DNA from 3 places in the Rhizobium centroccidentale genome. Region 1 is predicted to be linked to each of the others. Evidence: predicted binding sites of a transcription regulator. Region 1 holds the regulator's gene; each other region holds the start of a gene.
What was found. The regulator LexA, encoded in region 1, represses DNA repair genes until DNA is damaged. The targets are predictions, from matches to a motif close to TGTTCNNNNTGTGTTCNG.
Positions count from the first base shown of each region.

Region 2: PH562_RS17730 (PA0069 family radical SAM protein) is a predicted target of LexA. The motif match lies at 2,349-2,366, and genes of this name have one in related genera.
Region 3: PH562_RS22200 (ImuA family protein) is a predicted target of LexA. The motif match lies at 3,586-3,603, and genes of this name have one in related genera.

Region 1 is NZ_JAQJCG010000005.1:130,033-136,231, reverse strand. It holds gene lpxB (lipid-A-disaccharide synthase) at 1-418, shown strand, start outside; gene gltA (citrate synthase) at 446-1,735, opposite strand; gene PH562_RS09095 (ComEC/Rec2 family competence protein) at 2,026-4,494, shown strand; gene lexA (transcriptional repressor LexA) at 4,475-5,197, opposite strand; gene PH562_RS09085 (VOC family protein) at 5,617-6,199, shown strand, end outside.
Region 2 is NZ_JAQJCG010000013.1:9,929-16,127, reverse strand. It holds partial or broken gene PH562_RS17740 (phosphotransferase) at 1-353, shown strand, start outside; gene PH562_RS17735 (ribonuclease HII) at 357-1,016, opposite strand; gene PH562_RS17730 (PA0069 family radical SAM protein) at 1,122-2,279, opposite strand; gene PH562_RS17725 (glycosyltransferase family 2 protein) at 2,521-3,039, shown strand; gene PH562_RS17720 (hypothetical protein) at 3,216-3,524, shown strand; gene moaB (molybdenum cofactor biosynthesis protein B) at 3,556-4,110, opposite strand; gene PH562_RS17710 (4-(cytidine 5'-diphospho)-2-C-methyl-D-erythritol kinase) at 4,110-5,024, opposite strand; gene PH562_RS17705 (tetratricopeptide repeat protein) at 5,031-6,199, opposite strand, start outside.
Region 3 is NZ_JAQJCG010000018.1:108,586-114,784, reverse strand. It holds gene PH562_RS22210 (error-prone DNA polymerase) at 1-1,130, opposite strand, end outside; gene PH562_RS22205 (Y-family DNA polymerase) at 1,127-2,554, opposite strand; gene PH562_RS22200 (ImuA family protein) at 2,595-3,563, opposite strand; gene PH562_RS22195 (metallopeptidase family protein) at 3,726-4,163, shown strand; gene PH562_RS22190 (DUF1737 domain-containing protein) at 4,216-4,422, opposite strand; gene PH562_RS22185 (HpcH/HpaI aldolase/citrate lyase family protein) at 4,448-5,392, opposite strand; gene PH562_RS22180 (hypothetical protein) at 5,504-5,740, shown strand; gene leuD (3-isopropylmalate dehydratase small subunit) at 5,931-6,199, shown strand, end outside.

The DNA.
Region 1 (6,199 bases):
GGATATATTTGTCGGGCAGGGTGCCAAGTGGAGCGCCTTTGCCGAGGCCGATGCTGCCATGGCAGCCTCCGGAACCGTGATCCTGGAATTGGGCCTAGCCGGGGTTCCGGTGGTTTCGACCTATAAGACCGAGTGGTTGGCGAAATTCGTGCTGTCGCGGATCAAGATCTGGACGGCCGCCTTGCCGAACCTCATCGCCGACTATGCTGTACTGCCGGAGCTCATCAATGATGTTCTGCGGCCGGGAATGTTGGCCCGCTATATGGAGCGGCTGGCGAGCGAGACGCCGGAGCGTGCGGCGATGTTGGCAGGTTACGATCTGGTCTGGGAGCGAATGCAGACCAAGGAGCCGCCTGGTGATAAGGCGGCGCAGATTGTTCTGGACGTTCTAGCCCATAAAAAAACCGGTCATCTCTGACCGGTTTTTTTGTTTCAATACCGAAGCTTAACGCTTGGAAACAGGCACATATTCGCGCAGCGGAGCGCCGGTGTAGAGCTGGCGCGGACGGCCGATGCGCTGATGCGGATCCTCGATCATTTCGTTCCACTGAGCGATCCAGCCGACGGTGCGGGCAAGAGCGAAGAGAACCGTAAACATGGTCGTGGGGAAGCCGAGAGCCTTCAGCGTGATGCCGGAATAGAAATCGACGTTCGGATACAGCTTCTTTTCGATGAAGTATTCATCGGTCAGAGCGATGCGCTCCAGTTCGATCGCGATGTCGAGCAGCGGATCGTCCTTGATGCCGAGTTCGCCGAGAACCTCGTGCGCCGTCTTTTGCATGATCTTGGCGCGCGGGTCATAGTTCTTGTAGACGCGGTGGCCGAAGCCCATCAGGCGGAACGGATCGTTCTTGTCCTTGGCGCGAGCGATGAATTCCGGAATGCGGTCGACCGTGCCGATTTCGTTCAGCATGTTCAGAGCCGCTTCGTTGGCGCCGCCATGAGCCGGTCCCCAGAGGCAGGCGATGCCTGCGGCGATACAGGCGAACGGATTGGCACCGGAAGAGCCTGCCAGACGAACCGTCGACGTGGAAGCGTTCTGCTCGTGATCGGCATGCAGGATGAAGATGCGATCCATGGCGCGCGCAAGCACTGGGTTGACGACATAGTCTTCGCACGGAACGGCAAAGCACATACGCAGGAAGTTCGACGCATAGTCGAGGTCGTTCTTCGGGTAAACGAAGGGCTGGCCGATATGGTACTTGTAGGCCATGGCGGCCAGCGTCGGCATCTTGGCGATCATGCGCAGGCTTGCGACCATGCGCTGGTGCGGATCGGTGATGTCGGTCGAATCGTGATAGAAGGCGGAGAGTGCGCCGACACAGCCGCACATGACGGCCATCGGATGTGCGTCACGGCGAAAGCCGGTGAAAAAGCGCGACATCTGCTCATGCACCATCGTATGGTGGGTCACGCGATAGTCGAAGTCCTTCTTCTGCGCTGCCGTCGGCAGTTCGCCGTAAAGAAGGAGGTAGCAGACTTCCAGGAAATCGCCGTGTTCGGCCAGCTGATCGATCGGATAGCCGCGGTGCAGCAGAACGCCTTCGTCGCCATCGATATAGGTGATGCTCGACTCGCACGATGCGGTAGAGGTGAAACCAGGATCGTAAGTGAAAGTGGAGGTGTTCTTATAAAGGGCACCAATATCAATGACACTCGGGCCGATGGTTCCGGTCTTGACCGGCAGATCCACCGTCTTTTCACCCCAAGTTAGTTTCGCGCTTTGTTCCGTCATGCTGATCCTCCAAGATTTGGCGGGATTGACGCCATAAAAAGCGCCAAAAGGTTAAGCGACTACCGACTAGCTATATGATCCAGAGCCTAATGCCAAGTTATCCTAACGCTGAATTGTGCAATGCAGTATCAACTTTTGGGCACTGCAGAAGCGCTCTTCCCTATGCTATGCCGGGAAACAGGCTCGATTGAGCTTTGTTCCCGCCGATTTCAGTTGAATTCACTGTGTGGTGACGGCACAAATCGCGCAGAAGCTGTAATTTGCGCGGGGGCAGTCAGCGAGTGCCTAATTTGGAGGCATCCGACCAGCAGGAAGAGAGTAGGGACGTTATCGCGTCCCCGCAACCTCGCGCCTTCTCCGCGACGATTACCCTTCACGGCAAAGCGCGACAACGGGAACGAACACAGGATCACGCGCCGCTGACGTCGCGTTTCCTGCGTGTTCCAAAGCGTCTTGGAACCGCTGTCCTCGGCTTGATTGCGGAGGAGGCGGCTCATGGCCGTGCTGTTCTTTTCGCGCCGATCTACATGGGTTTGGGCGCGATTATCTGGTTCGAGGCGCAAGCTGACCCACCCCCGCAGGCGGTTCTCGCAGGTCTCATTCTATTTGCTTTGGGTTTTTCGATAAAGCGCGATGCGGGCAGAGTGCTTCATCACACACTTTTCGCCGGCATGCTCATTTGCCTAGGCATGGCGCTCGCGCAGTGGGAAAGCTGGCGGGTTTCCACCGTCATGCTCGATTCGGCCGTGACGACCACCGTGACCGGGCAGATCGAGCGACGGGAATCCTATGACAATGGACGCTGGCGCTACGTCGTCCGCGTCGAGGCAACGGAAAAGCCTTCCATTCGCCGCACGCCGCAGCGGGTTACGATCTTCGTGCGTAAGCAGGCGGAGCCGTTCGATCTCGGTGATCGTATCCAGGGCAGGGCGCGGTTGACGCCGCCGGCCGGGCCCGCCTTGCTTGGCCTCAATGATTTTGCCTTCAGCTCTTATTTCAACGGCATCGGCGCGAACGGCTTTGCCTACGGAACGCCGAAATTATTGTCTCCGGCCGGTGATAATGCTGCGGGCTCGTTATTGGACGCCGCCGATATCTGGCTCGCCAGCCTGCGCAACAGCATAGGCGACCGGATCAGGCAAACCTTGCCCGGAGATACCGGGGCCTTTGCAGCGGCGCTTGTCACCGATGAGAGACGCGCAATCTCCAAGGATACGACCGAAGCCCTAAGAATTGCCGGCCTGACCCACATCATCGCAATTTCCGGCCTCAACATGGCGCTGTCGGCCGGCATTTTCTATGTCGGTCTGCGTTATCTGTTCAGCTTGTTTCCCGGTGTCTCGCAGGCTTGGCCGACCAAGAAGTTCGCAGCCCTCGGCGCGCTTCTTACTGTAACGGCCTACTACCTCATCTCCGGCTTCGGCGTATCCGCCGAGCGTGCCTTCATCATGATGGCGATCATGCTGGTAGCCGTGCTTTTCGACAGACCGTCGCTCAGCCTGCGCAACGTCGCACTTTCAGCCATTGTCATTCTTGTACTGTCGCCGTCGCAAGTGCTCGGCCCGAGTTTCCAGATGTCCTATGCGGCGACACTGGCACTGGTATCAGGCTATTCGCTCTGGAAACGACGGCGGCATCGCGAAAACATCCTGGCGCGCATCCGTCTGTTAAGTCCGCTAATGTTCGTCACGCGCTTCTTTGGAGGCGTGATGTCGACATCGTTCATCGGCGGTGCATCGACGGCCATTTTCTCGATCGAGCACTTTCACCGGTTGGCGACATATGGACTTGCTGCCAACCTGGCGGCCATGCCCGTCGTCTCTTTCATCGTCATGCCCTTCGGTATGATGGCGATGCTGCTGATGCCTTTCGGAATCGATGGACCGTTCTGGAAAGTCACCGGTGAGGGATTGGAGCTTGTGATCGTCATTGCGAAAACGGTGGCGGGGTGGGGAGGCGATATTACCTTCGGACGCCAGCCCGGCTGGCTGATGCCCACTTTCATCGCTGGCTTCCTGATCATGAGCATGCTGCGGACCCGGCTTCGCCATCTGGGCCTGTTGCTGCTGCTGTCATCTGTCGGCGTGGCCGCGTTCGGCTCCGGCGTACCGAAGCCGGATCTGATGATCTCGGAAGATGGCATTCTCGTTGCCCTGCGCCAGGACGATATCCTCGCCACCAATCGCGAGAGACCGCAGGCCTTCATCTTCGAGCAATGGCAGAAAGCGCTCGTCGCGGCCGAACATCAACCGCCGACCATGCTTCCGACCGATAGCCGACTTCCGCAGATCAGCAAGACGGATCGGCATAAGCGACTAAGTAACGAGGAGCAGAAGGCGGTCCGTATCGCAATGGACGAAGCTTTGGACCGCGCCATGCAAGGCAGCTTTGCCTGTCAGAAGGGAGCATGGTGTGTGGCCATGCTTGAAAACGGCACGATACTGGTCACCATCGAGAACGCAGCCTATTTGCCGACGGCTTGCGACACCGGGAACATTATCGTGACACCAATCCGGCTGCGGCTGGACCATTGCCGTTCCGGAGCAATGCTCATAACCGGTGCGACATTGCGCAAAACCGGCTCTATCGAAATGGCACTTGCCGCAGACAAGCCCGTTATATCAGCCGCATTCGAAAACCCGCAACGGCCATGGACCATGCATCGAACTTATGATTGGCGCACCGGCAAATTCGACACACCAATTGCGAAGACGTCACCCGTCGTCGATAATTCACCGGTCAGTGATAGCGACGAATAAGGCCAACGAGCTTGCCCTGAACCTTGACGCGGTCCGGCCCGAAGATGCGGGTTTCATAGGCTGGGTTCGCGGCTTCCAGCGCGATCGAGGCACCCTTGCGACGGAAGCGCTTCAAAGTAGCTTCTTCATCGTCGACGAGTGCAACGACGATATCGCCGGGATTGGCCGTGGTCGAATTGCGGATAATGACCGTATCGCCGTCGAAAATTCCGGCGTCGATCATCGAATCCCCTCGAACTTCAAGCGCATAATGTTCGCCGGAGCCGAGCATATCGGCGGGAACGGTAATGTCGTGCGTATTGTTCTGGATGGCCGAGATCGGAACGCCGGCTGCGATGCGACCCATCACAGGCACCGACGCGGAGCCATTGTGATCGTCATTTGCCACCTTCGACGGAGCGGGCGGGGCAACGGGCTGTGGCTTGCCGAGGCTGCCTTCGATGACGCTCGGTGAAAAGCCGCGACGCTGCTGAAGGCTGGGATTATAGGCATCCGGGAGCTTGATGACTTCAAGGGCCCTGGCCCTGTTCGGCAGCCGGCGGATAAAGCCGCGCTCCTCCAGCGCCGTGATCAGACGATGGATACCGGATTTGGATGCCAGATCCAGTGCATCCTTCATCTCGTCGAAGGACGGCGGAACACCGGATTCCTTCATGCGTTCGTGAATGAAGAGAAGCAGTTCCTGCTGCTTGCGCGTCAACATCGTCTTGGAACCCCAGAATCAAGAAAAGCTGTGAAACAAATCCAGAACGGACACTATATGTTCCATATGTGTTCCGCAAGTGCTTAAATTTCGGTAAAGCCTTATGGGGTCAGTTAAATAATTATCGCTTGCGAATGGATCGGCTCGGAACATCGGGGCCTCATATCTGCGTTAACCCATGGAAAAATATGAGAAATGCCGCTTTTCTCGCTTCCAGGGCTTTGGAATGCAGCCAGTGCGCCGAAGATTTGGATGAATGTGCCGCATTGCTGCATAAGTCGGCTATGGGAGAGAATCAGCAATCATGTTTGCGAGATTGCCTTCGGTCCATGTCGTGTGCTGCGGGTGTTCCATGCTTCCATCTTGAATTGCGCGGGGGATGAGCGCAAATCTGCTTTCGCAAGCAAACAGGAGAAGCCATGATTTCGTCTCCGCATCCGCTGGATCATCTCGTGCTGCCGACCGTCAACATCGCTCTGGCGCGCGAACGCCTCGGCAAGCTCGGTTTCACGGTAGCTCCGGATGCGCGCCATCCCTTTGGCACGCAGAATGCCTGCGTCTTCTTTGCCGATAAAACCTATCTCGAACCTCTGGGCGTCGCATCTCCGGAGCAATACGAGAAGAGCATCGTGGATGGCAATGTTTTCGTAGCGCGCGACCAGGCTTATCGTTTCCGGGTGGCGGAGGATGGCTTCTCGGCCGTGGTATTCGGTACGGATGATGCGGTGGCGGATGACGAGCGTTTCAAAGCAACGGCGATTTCGGCGGGACGAATGCTGGATTTCTCCCGTCCGATGAAGATGCCGGACGGCACGGAAACCACCGCCGGCTTTCGTTTAGCCTTCGGCGCCGATCTGCGCGCGCCGGATTTTCTCGCTTTCTGCTGTCAGCGCATCAATCCGTTGCCGGCCGACCGCAGCGTGCTCGAGCGTCACGAGAACGGCGTGACTGGTATCGCGCGGGTAGCGCTTTGCGCGCTGAAGCCGGCAGCCTATCGCGGCT
Region 2 (6,199 bases), on a different contig from region 1:
TCGAGGCTGCGCATCCCGGTCAGCGAATATGGGATCTGGCCTATGCCGTCTACCGCTGGGCGCAGCTGTCCTCCAGCATCGCTCTCGAGGAAATGGAAACACTTGCCGCCCAAGTCGATCGTGCCCGTATCTTTGCCGACGCCTATGGCTTGTCCATTGCCGAGCGTCCCTCATTGCCTGGAATCATCGTCGAGCGGCTTGAGGCGCTATTGGCTTTCATGGAACGGGAAGCTGCCCGCGGCATCGAGAGATATCGCCGGAATCTCCAGGAAGGACATGATCGCATCTACCGGGAAGACATCGCCTATATCAGAAAATACTCGACTGAAATCATCGCCGGACTGACGGGCTGAGTTTCAAACGGCCTCTTTGCGCAACGGGCGGAAGCTCATGCGGTGCAGCGGGCAGGGACCATGTTCCTCGATGCCAGCACGATGCTGAGGAGTGCCATAGCCGGCATGGGCTGCAAAGCCATAGGCCGGAAAGACAATACCTGCGCGGGCCATCATTCGGTCGCGGGTAACCTTGGCGACGATCGAGGCGGCAGCGATGGAGAAGGAGCGCGCATCTCCCTTGACGACGGCTTTTCCGGGGCAGGCGAGTCCAACTGGCACATCGAGCCCATCGGTCAGTACATAGCTTGCCGGCACGGCAAGTCCGCGAATGGCGCGCCGCATCGCATCGAGGCTTGCCTTGCGGATATCGGTCGTGTCGATACGGCCCGCACTTGATGAGGCGATAGAGACCGTGGCTGTTGCGAGAATCTCCACGAACAGCTCTTCGCGTCTGGCCGCGGTCAGCTGTTTGGAATCGTTGAGCCCGTCCGGGATCCGTTCGGGGTCGAGAATGACGGCGGCGGCCACGACCGGCCCGGCAAGCGGGCCTCGGCCAGCCTCATCGGCCCCGGCGACAGGCCAATGGCCGGCCCGCCGTGCAATCAGCTCCAGCTCGAAAGTGGGAACGAGCGGGACGTCCTCGAAGAGCATTGGAGAATCGGGTGATGTGCTGCGTGTCATGCGGCGAAGCTCGCACACCACCCGATCTCCTGCAAGCCCCCGGTGGATCATGGCGGCGAACCGGGGGGCTTTTCCAGCGGGGTCAGGGAAAACCCGCAAGGAATATCAAAGCAACGACAATTGGACGCCGCTGCCATCGGGCGGCACGAACAAGTCGTCACGCAAAGCGATATTGCGGCGCGTGAGCTCGAGCCTGCGCGTCGCCATTTCAAAACGGCGGCTGATCTGCCAGGCATAAGGCCCCGCACCCTTCATGCGCTTGCCGAACTCCGCATCGTAATCCTTGCCGCCGCGCATCGAGCGGATCAGTGACATGACGTGGCGATAGCGATCCGGATAGTGCTGCAGCAGCCAATCGCGAAACAACGGGCTCACTTCCAGCGGCAGCCGCAGGATGACATAGCTCGCCTCCTGTGCGCCGGCGGCCTTGCCTGCATCGAGGATACGCTCGATCTCATGGTCGTTGAGCGCCGGAATGATCGGCGCCACCATGATCGCGGTGCGGATGCCGGCCTCGTTCAAAGCCTGGATTGCTTCCAGCCGCCGCGGCGGTGTCGCGGCCCGTGGTTCCATCGTGCGCGCCAGCTTGCGGTCGAGTGTCGTCACCGACAGGCCCACGCGCACCAGGTTCTTGGCGGCCATCTCTTTCAGAATGTCGATATCGCGCATGATCAGCGCCGACTTGGTAACGATGGCAACCGGGTGGTTCGCCCGATTCAGCACCTCGAGGATCTGGCGCATGATCCGCCATTCCTTCTCGATCGGCTGATACGGATCCGTATTGGTGCCTATGGCGATGACGCGCGGCTTGTAGCCGGGCTTTGCCAACTCGCGCTCCAGAAGCTTGGCGGCATCCGGCTTGGCAAACAGCTTCGATTCGAAATCCAGCCCGGCAGACAGCCCCATATAGGCATGCGTCGGCCGCGCGAAGCAATAGATGCAGCCGTGCTCGCAGCCGCGATAAGGGTTGATCGATCGGTCGAAAGGAATATCGGGGGATTCGTTGCGGGTAATGGCCGTGCGCGGCTTCTCCACCTGCACTTCGGTCTTGAAGGGCGGCAGCTCCTCCCAGCTTTGCCATCCATCGTCGAAGGCTTCGCGCTGTTGCGGTTCGAAGCGGCCGCTGGGGTTCAATCCGGCACCGCGCCCACGCCGGCGCTCGACGTCGACCCTGAGACCGGCATCGGCGATCAAAGCATTGGCAACGTCTGCCGTATTGGCAGGCGCGAAAGCGGCCTGCCCTGCAAGGGACTGCTCGTTCATCGGTAGCTCCAGGGCGGCTCATGCCATCGCATGCCGCGTCTAAGATGATTAAATTCCTATCCGACAAATGAGAACATTGCAAGAACAAAAATCCGTAATCACCATTTTCCATCTCATTCACGGAAGGCATTCGGCGATGCCGGCGATGAGAATTTGCGGCAGCTTATGATGCTTTTCTTAAACGCTCAGGGCTGAGGGTTAGGTGCTGGCAATAAATTATGCGCCGCTCTATAAATGGGCGATGTTGACGGTCATCATCGAATGCCAGGATCACGAACCCGAGCTGGCGCAGACATTGGCGGCATTGGTGGCAGGCGCGGTCGAAGGGCTGGTCAGCGACGTGGTCGTGCTCGATCACGGTTCCAGGGACGGCACATCGAAGGTGGCGGATGCTGCCGGCTGCCGCTTTTATTCGCAATGGGATATCAAGGATATATTGCGGTCTGCGAGGGGCGAATGGCTGCTGCTGGTCGAGCCAGGCGCGCGGCCGCAACCGGGCTGGATCGATGAGATCGCCGAATATGTCTCGCTGAACAAGGTGCCGGCGCGCTTTACAGCATCACGCGGCTATCGTCGCCCGTTTCTGAAGCGAATCGGCCGTCGTACGGCGCCGTTGGAACTGGGTTTGCTGCTTTCCAAGCACCAGGCGATCGCCGTCGCCAGATCGGGCATGGGGCTGGCGGAGTTCGCCAAGGGACAGAAGGGTCGACGGCTTTCAAGCGAGCTCATTCCGTCCTGGGTAGCACGCGCGGCGCGATAGGCCCCAGCGTTCCGCAGATTCCATTTGTAAACGCGCGAATAGCTGCGATAATTTACGTGTGGCGGCACCTTACGCGTGTCGCGTCAGGCGGCCGACCATGAAGATGCCGATATCAGGCGGAACTGGTCAGCGGAACTCTCCTTTTCCGCCGGGATTTCGGCGAAAGGAGGTGCGTTATGAAACGCACAATGCTCACCCGCCTCATGGCAACGGCCCTCGTGGCAACATCGATCCTCTATCCTCGCGTCGCCGCCTCCCAGGTAACGCTCGCCTGCGCTCAGCACGTCGATATCGTCGCGTTTCTTGGCGACCATCTTTCGGAAAAGCTTTCGGCCATCGGCAAGCTCGATCAGAGCACGATTGTCGAGATCTACGCCGCCGAGAGCGGCAACTGGACACTGCTGATGAGTGATATATCCGGCCGGAGCTGCATCATACTCAGCGGCGATTCCTGGGAATCAATTCCTGTCCTTCCGAAGGCATGACCAACGCCCAATATCGCGGCGAGCAGAAGACCTATGTCGAGCCGGCGCCGCGCTTCAGATGCTCGTCGAGACGCGGCATGATCTCCACGAAATTGCAGGGCATGTGGCGATAGTCGAGCTGCGCCTTCAAGATGCCGTCCCAGGCATCCTTGCAGGCGCCGGGAGAGCCCGGGAGCACGAAGATGAAGGTGGCATTGGCGACGCCGCCGGTCGCTCGCGACTGGATCGTCGCCGTGCCGATCTTGTCATAGGAAATGCGATGAAAGACTTCCGAAAACCCATCCATCCGCTTCTCGAACAATGGCTCCAGCGCCTCAGGCGTGACGTCGCGGCCGGTAAAGCCCGTGCCGCCGGTGGTGATCACGACGTCGACCGCATCGTCCTTCGTCCAGGCTTCCACCTGCGCGCGGATGCACTCCTTGTCGTCTGGCACGATGGCGCGGGCAGCAAGCCTGTGGCCCGACTCTGCAATGCGGGCAACCAGCGTATCGCCGGATTTATCGTCGGCGAGCGTGCGCGTATCGGAAACGGTCAATACCGCGATGCCGACGGGAATGAAGGATCTTTCGTTGCCCGACGCTGCCATCATGCCTCTCCCGCGATCGTTTCGGTTACCTGGAAATACCAGCCCGGCCGCTGCCTGTGAAGCGAAGCGGCGGCGGCAGTCGCCTGTTCGATATCGTTGAAAATGCCGAAGCACGTCGCACCGGAGCCGGACATGCGCGTCAGGATTGGGGATTCGCTTTCGATCAAGCCGGAAAGCACACCAATCTCGCCGCAGATCGAGCGTGCCGGCGGTTCGAGATCGTTGCGCAGGGTCTTGATCGTGTCGATCCATTCGCCGTGTCCCTGCGGCATCTGCGATGGAAACAGCAGCGGCGGGTTGTCCTTGCGGGTGAGCTGCCGGAACACATCCGATGTCGAGACGCCGACAAGCGGATTGCCGAGAACCATGGCAAAGGCGGGAAATCCTGGCAACAGGTCGATTGCCTCGCCGATGCCGCGCGCGACCAGCGGCTGGCTGGCAAGGCACATCGGCACATCGGCGCCAAGCTTCAAGGCGATGGTCTTGACTGTCGCCTCCGGCAGGGTAACGCGCCATAGCCGCATCAGCCCGCGCAAGGTCGCCGCCGCATCCGCCGAGCCGCCGCCGATGCCGGATGCGATCGGTAGATTCTTTTCCAGATGAATATGGGCAGGGGGCGCATCGAAGCCGGCCGATTTGGCTGCCTGCCGCAAGAGATCGCGCGCCTTGAGAACGAGATTGTCGCCGGCCTCGGCATCGGCGGAAAGCAACGGGCCGAACCGTCCGGAAAGGCTGAAATCGTCATCCTCGCTTGCGCGAAAGAAAAGACGATCGCCGTGGCGGGCAAAGCTGACGAGCATGTCGAGCAAATGATAGCCATCGGCTCGGCGGCCCGTGACATGCAGTGCAAAATTGATCTTTGCGGGCGCCTCTTCCGTGAGGTCGAAAGCGCCCGCAGCCAAGATCGTGCTCATGGAATCTTAGGACTTCTTGTCGACCGGCGCCGGAGCGTTCGTGTCGGGCGAGGGCGCTGGTGCTGGATCGGGCAGCTTGCTCTTGTCGACGGTCTTCGGATCGTTGTCGAGCGGCGGCAAGCCCTTCTCAACCTTCTCCTTGATCTTCGGAATATCGGCCTCTTCCGGCTTCGAAGCGAGCGCCCGATTCCATTGGTAGACGGCTTCGAGCTTGCGATTGACGCGCCAATAGGCGTCGCCGAGGTGGTCATTGATCGTCGGATCGCCGGCCTTGAGCTGCGCTGCCCGCTCCAGTTCGCTCACGGCATCGTCGAAGCGATTGAGGCGGAAATAGGCCCAGCCAAGGGAATCGACGATATAGCCGTCGTCCGGCCTGAGATCGACGGCCTTCTTGATCATGTCCAGACCCTGATCGAGGTTCATGTTCATGTCGACCCAGGAATAGCCGAGATAGTTCAGAACCTGCGGCTGATCCGGATTAAGCTCAAGAGCCTTCTTGAAGTTCGGCTCCGCATCCGCCCACTTCTTGAGCCGCTCATAGGCAATGCCGCGCTGGAAGAACACGGCCCAATCGCTGCGCTTCGGCACGGGGCCGATGATCTGCACGGCCTTGTCGTAATTGTCGGCCATGGCCTGGAAGTCCTTGGCATCCGAAAGGACGCTGCCATAGGCGAGATAGCTGCGGACATCGTTGGGATCGGAATCGATCAATGCCTTTAGATGTTTGCGCGCGTCGTCGACCTTACCTGCCTGGGCGAGCGCGAGACCGAGCTGCAGCTCGGAGATGCGGGCCATCGGCGAGTCATCGGGCACCTTCTTGTAGAAGGCGATCGCGCGATCGGTCTGCTCCTGCTTTTCGGCCAGCCCGCCGAGCAGCACCAGCGTATCGGCGGCCTTCGGATCGAGGGAGTTGGCGATCTGCAGGTAGAGCGAGACGACATCCTCGGCACCATCACGGTTCAGCGCGGCACCGATGGTGAAGAGAACGGCGGCCGCACCCTCGCTGGCATTGGTGACCTGCTGGTCCGGTGTGTCGCCCTTGCTGATGCTGTCGCGCAGCGCATTCAGCGGCGCATAATTGCTGACAAGATTGTCGCCGACCGAAATCGCATCCAAGGCTTTCTGCTTGTCGCCGGCCTTGGCTTCGAGGCGCGCAAGCGCCATGACGGCGCGCA
Region 3 (6,199 bases), on a different contig from region 1:
CCGCGTCCCTGGCATAGGATATTCGCACTGCGGGCAAACTCCATGATGCGGTGCACCGTCAGGAAATAAGGCTCATATTGCCGCTCCCGGATGAGCTTGAGCTCGTGCTCGATCTGCATCGAGACCTTTGGCGGGATCCCTTCAGGAAAGCGCCACTCGGCGCCCTCCCACGTCAGTCGCTTCAGTGTTTCCGCAACGGTCTCTCCAGGAACGCTTTCGTCGGGATAATTATGTTTCAGCTCGTCCAGCGAAAAAGAAAGCCGGCTAAAAAACCTCTGAGTATTAGCGATAGCCTTCGGATAATCCCTGAAGAGGCGCGCCATCTCGGCAGCGTCCTTCATGTAGCGTTCGGCATTCGCCGCCAGCCTGAAGCCGGCTTCGGCGATCGGCACATGCTCGCGGATCGAAACGACGATATCAGCAAGCGGCTTGCGTTCGGTCGCATGATAGAGCGGCTGATTGCTGGCGATCAACCGCACGCCATTGCGCTGCGCCAGGATGGAAAGCGTGGCGAAGACCATTCGGTCCCGCCCGTCATAGGCCGGTGACAGGACCATGTGGAACTTTCGCCCGAAGCGCATCCATAACCGCTTCAGGCATTGCTCCAGCTTTTCCTGCCCCTCTTGCGTCTCGACGCTTTCAGCATCGGGAATAAGCGCCAGCATCATCTCGTCACCCCATTCCATGAGGTCGCTTTCATTGAGAATGCATACGCCTTTTTCGCCGCGCAGATTACCGGCGCTCAGCAGCCGGCAGAGATGCGCCCAGCCCTTTCGGTTTTCCGGATAGGCAAGAATGTCAGGCATGCCGTCTGAAAACACCAGGCGCGCGCCTGGCTGGAAAGGGACCGGCTTCAGAAGCGGCTTTTCTGACTTGCCCTTCGCTTGAAGCTCCAGGTTCTTCTCAATGCCCTCCTTGTATTTTTCCCAGAGAAGCTTGGTATGCGCATGCGCTTTGACGACGCCGGCAACCGAATTGCGATCGGCAATCCCAAATCCGGACAATTTCAGGAGGGCGGCCTGCATCACCATTTCCTCCGGATGCGAGGCGCCTTCGAGAAAGGAGAAATTCGTTCTGACCCCGATCTCGAAGAAGGGCACGGATTCGTGGAAGCTCGGGCGCGCGTTCATGCGAAGACCCCATGCATGTACCAGTCTGGTGTCGTACCGCCTCGGCCATAGAGCCCCTTGCGGAACAACCAGAAACGATGGCCTTCTTCATCTTCGATCTGGAAGTAATCGCGGACAGGCTCTTCCTTTTCCTCGACCCACCATTCCGCCGAAAGCCGCTCAGGCCCTTCGGCCCGGCTGACCCGATGCATGACCCGTCGCCAGCGGAATTGCCGGGGCGGACCTTCAGGTACTTCAGCAGCGATGGTTTCGACCAGCTCCGGCATGCGAAACAGCCGTAGCGGCCGTTCGCTGCGGAAAAAGCCAAACCCGGCATCTTCCTGACCTGTCCGCCGCCGAGAAGCGAGAAGGCCCATGGCTGGTATCGGCCGCACAGCCCGTTCGGGGATATGGCTCTGCCGCAGCTCGAATCCTTGCAGACAGTCCGGCCCCAGGCGCGCGGCCACGCGATCGACAAAGGCGGCAAGCGAGCCTTCCTGACGGTCTTCTCCGACAAAATCGCCTTGCATTGCATCAAAAGGCGCATGCTGAAGCACATTGAGGCGGATAATTTCGAAACCGTAGCCGACATCGAGATCGTCATGAATGGCGCCGAAGCGTTCCGCGAACAGGCTGGCGATCCGGCTCGGCTCCCGCAGCGGTTGCGACGCGCCGGCCGCGATGCGGAAGACCGCACCATCCACACGGAAGAGCAGGAGCTCGAAGGATCGGCCGCCGATGCCGCGGGCTTCTAGCCCCAGCTTCAGGCTTTCGGCGAGCTGGCGGGCAAGCTGAAGAATATCCTCTTCGGCCTGCACCGGCTCGGCCAGCCGGCGCTCGGCCGACAATTGCGCGACCGGGCGGCGAGGCGAGATCGGCTCTTCGACCAGACCGACGGCCTGATCGAGCCGCAGCAGCAGCTGTGCGCCGAACCGGCGGGCAAGCGGCGCTCGTGGTGCGGCCAGAAGATCGCCCACCTGCTTCAGGCCCATCTTCTGCAAGGCTGCAATAGTCTCCTCGCCAAGCCGAAGACATGCGACCGGCAGCGATGCCAATGCCTCTTCCATGGCCTCCGGCGGAACGATACGGCTCTCGTCAAAGCGGGCAACGGCCCAGGAGAGGCCGGGTGCGGAGGAAATGGCGCCGCGCACATCGAAGCCCAACCGGGAAATCCGGATCAGGATGTCCTCAAGCAACGCCTCCTCGCCGCCGAAGAGATGAGCGCAGCCGGTAATATCGAGAAACAGACCGTCCTTGCCGTCGATCGCCACCAATGGCGTATAGCGGTCGCACCAGTCGGCGATCGCTTCCAGAAGCTTGCGATCCGCTGCTGGGTCCTCCTCAATGACATCGAGCTCGGGACAGATCGCCTTTGCCTCGGCCACGCCCTGTCCCTGCTTCAGGCCGATCATCTCCGCGCGCTCGTTGAGGGCGGTCAGCCGCATGGCATTGTTGAGCTTCCCGGCGCAGGCGAGCGGCGGCGCTTCAAGCCTGCCTGTCGAACGCCAGGACAGACCCCAGCGCTTGCGCGCGATGCGGTCGGTCGGCAGATGCGGGAAGGTCAGCGCCAGAATGCGCTGCGTGTGCGCCGGGAAAGGCAGGGCGTTGAGTGTCGAGGACAGGGGCAAAGCGGCGGTCATGGGCATTCCACTCCAGGGTTATGGAAAGGGGCGCCGGGTTTCGGCTCTTTTCCAAGGTCAGACGAAAGGCCGGATGACCGATACTGCCGCCAAGCACCGATCCGTCCGGCAGGGGCCGCGCCGGCGCCGGCGCGGGTTCGACGGAAAAGCGGAAGAGAGCGCTGCTTGCTTCCTCCTCGCCTCCCTGTCGCAACAGAAACAAGGGCCGTCCCGCCGCCTTGGCCCTCAGCGCAAGCCGCCGGCTTTCGGTCAGGCCGAAACGAGCGGGGTTGCCGCGTACTTCCAGAATGACGACGGCAAAGGCAGCACTGCCAAGAGCTGCTTCCGCCACCCAAAGCGCATCATCCAGCTTGCGCGGTGACGCCTGCAGGAAAGCCTGGGGCTCCAGCCCGAAATCGCTGATGCCGATGGCATAGGGCAGACCCGCCTCCATCGTCGCGACCGTATCGCCGATCCACAGAACCGGAGACTTGGCCGCAACCGTATCCGACGCTTGCGCATGCAGCCGCGCGGCAAGCGCCAGGGCAAAACCGCTTGCGGCCCCGGCATCGCGCAGGCCAAGCGAACGGATTTCCGTCAGCGCATCGAGCGGCAGGCCGCCTTGCAGCGCCGTATCGAGCTCGCCGACACCGATCGGAAGGAACCCAGTTTGCTCCGGAAGGGACTTCGCAATACCAGCCGCCTGCCTCGCCGGCTTGTCTGCCAGCGTCTCATGCGCCGCGGCCGCCAGTGCCGGGATCGGCCTGCCTTCCAGTCGGGCAATGGTTTCACGCAGGGCAAAAAGCGTTTCCCGCGCCACGGCAGCCTCGGCCATGACGTTCACTCCAGATCGATAATGTTCCTGTTATGTTCTTATGGATTCCAGAGCTTGCGAAAAGAGTCAACACCATTTCATGAGAAAATATTCCTCTGCCGCAATCTACACTCGTAAAAGCGGCGCAAAGTCTCTATATGACCAGCCAAGGAAGGAATATTCATGGCTCGCGTCGACCAGAGCGAAGATTGGCGGGATCGCCACTCGCCCTCCATCAGTACATTCGAATCCCTGGCAATGGAGGCTTACAGCCACCTGCCGGACGAATTCCGTTCGCTCACCGGTGATCTCGTCATCCTCATCGAGGATTTCCCGGATGACGAGGTATTCGAGGACATGGCGCTGGAAACCCCCTTCGACCTGCTCGGCCTCTTCGAAGGCCGCGGCATCTCGGAGCGCTTTACCGCCCAGACGGGCGACATGCCCAACAAGATCCGCCTCTATCGCCGGCCGATCATCGATTACTGGGCTGAGAACGAAGAAACCCTCGGCGACATCATCACCCATGTCCTGATCCATGAGATCGGCCACCATTTCGGCCTGAGCGACGAGGATATGGAGCGCATCGAGGCGAGCGCCGAGGAAGCGACGGATCGCTGATATCGGTTCCGGCCGCAAGACGGTCGGGAAGAATGAGAATTTCAGCCGGCGCTTACTGCTCGGAAAGCTTCATATCCGGATCGTAATCCCTACCGGCCACGTCCTTGACGACGGCCTGGCCGCATTCCATCCGCCCGCTTGCAGAATTGAAGCCATAGGTCGGCGAGCCGTATAGCTCCCAGCCCTTGTTCAGCGCCGCACTCACTTTGTGGCAGAAGGAAGCGTCATCGGGACCGGTCAGGAAGCGGTAGAGTTTCATCAAGGCATCTTTCGTGTATTTGCCATCAGACATCGCTGCGGGGCGTTGCGGCGGCGCCTGAGGAGCGTCGCGCAATCAGGCGAGCTTTATGAACGAGTCTCTCCGCCTGGACAAGGTGCAGCCGCTCCACCATCCGTCCGCCGAGATTGACGACATTGAGAGTGGCGGCATTCGGTGCGGCGAAGGCGGCGATAATAGACTCCGCCTCGGCAACGGCGGCCTTGTCAGGGCCAAAATGCCGGTTGGCGGCTTCGATCTGGCTCGGATGGATCAGCATCTTGCCAGCAAAGCCCATAGCGACCCCCTGGCCGCATTCTGCCGCGAATTCTTCGGTATCCTTGAAATCGTTGAAGACGCTGTCGATCGCCTCGAGGCCATAAGCACTGACAGCCAATATCACCTGCATCAGCCAGGGTACGAGATAGGGGCGACCGGGCTGCGGCAGGACGCCCGTTTCCTTCCTGAGGTCGTTGAGACCGACGACAAAACAATCGAGCCGGCTGCCGGCGGTGCGCCCAGCCTCGGCGATCGCGGCCGCATTCAGGATGCCGCGCGGCGTCTCGATCATGGCCCAGATACGCAAATCCTCAGGCGCATCGGCTTCCGCAAGCCGGTCACTGACAGCAGTCACGTCCTGAGGCTCGCCTACCTTCGGCAGCAAGACCGCATCCGGCTCCAGCTCCACGACCAGCGCCAGATCATCGGCACCGAAGTTCGAGGAAAGCGCATTGATGCGGATGATCCGCTCCTTACCCGGTAGCGGTGAGGCCGCAAAGAAGGCTCGTAGGATCTCCCGCGCCTCGGCCTTTTTCTCCGGCGAAACCGAATCCTCGAGATCGAAGATGACCGCGTCGCAATCGAGGCTCGAAAGCTTGTCCAGCGCGCGTCGATTGATGGCGGGAACGCTCAAGACCGATCGGCGCAGACGGGCGGGACGGGAAGGGGGGTTTGGGCTCGCAGATTGGCTCATTGTGCCGTTTTGCCGCGCTTTTAATCGACAAGCAAGTCAACAAAAAGCCATGCTCCTCTTGCAGATGACAGAGATGAAGACCACATTGCTTGGTGTAGAGAGGTCTCGACCATGCAGAATATTCGTTCCCTGTTCATTGCGCTTGCCGGTATCACCGTGTTTGCAGCCATGGCCCTGCTGACCGTTTCGGTCACACTTGCTGTCGGCGCTATCCTGACTGTGCTGATGGCGGCCCGCGCGATTTCGCTGCGTATGAAGCCGGCACCGGTGCGCGCCAAGGCGAAGACGAACGGCCAGCGCGAAATGCGCATCTGGAACGACGGTCGCGGCACCATCATCGATCTCTGAGATTGAAAGCAGGGCAGGGTGGTCTGTTGCCGGCTCCCGGCCTATGTGTCCGATTAAGGCCACGTGCTGAAGGGCAAGGACGGCTAAAGTGCCGTCTTTGAGAGCATTTCCAAGATTCTCCTTCATTTCGGGCCGGATTTGCTCTATTGGCAAGGTAATTCGTGCTTAGACGAGAATGAAGGCAGGACCCATGGACAAATTCGTGAAGTTGACCGGTGTCGCAGCACCCCTCCCGGTCGTCAATGTCGATACCGACATGATCATCCCGAAGGATTATCTGAAGACCATCAAGCGCACGGGTCTTGGCAAGGGGCTCTTCGCTGAAGCCCGGTATAATGAAGATGGTTCTCCGAACCCGGATTTCGTGCTGAACAAGCCGGCTTATCAAAACGCCAAGATCCTCGTTGCCGGCGACAATTTCGGCTGCGGCTCCTCGCGCGAGCATGCGCCCTGGGCACT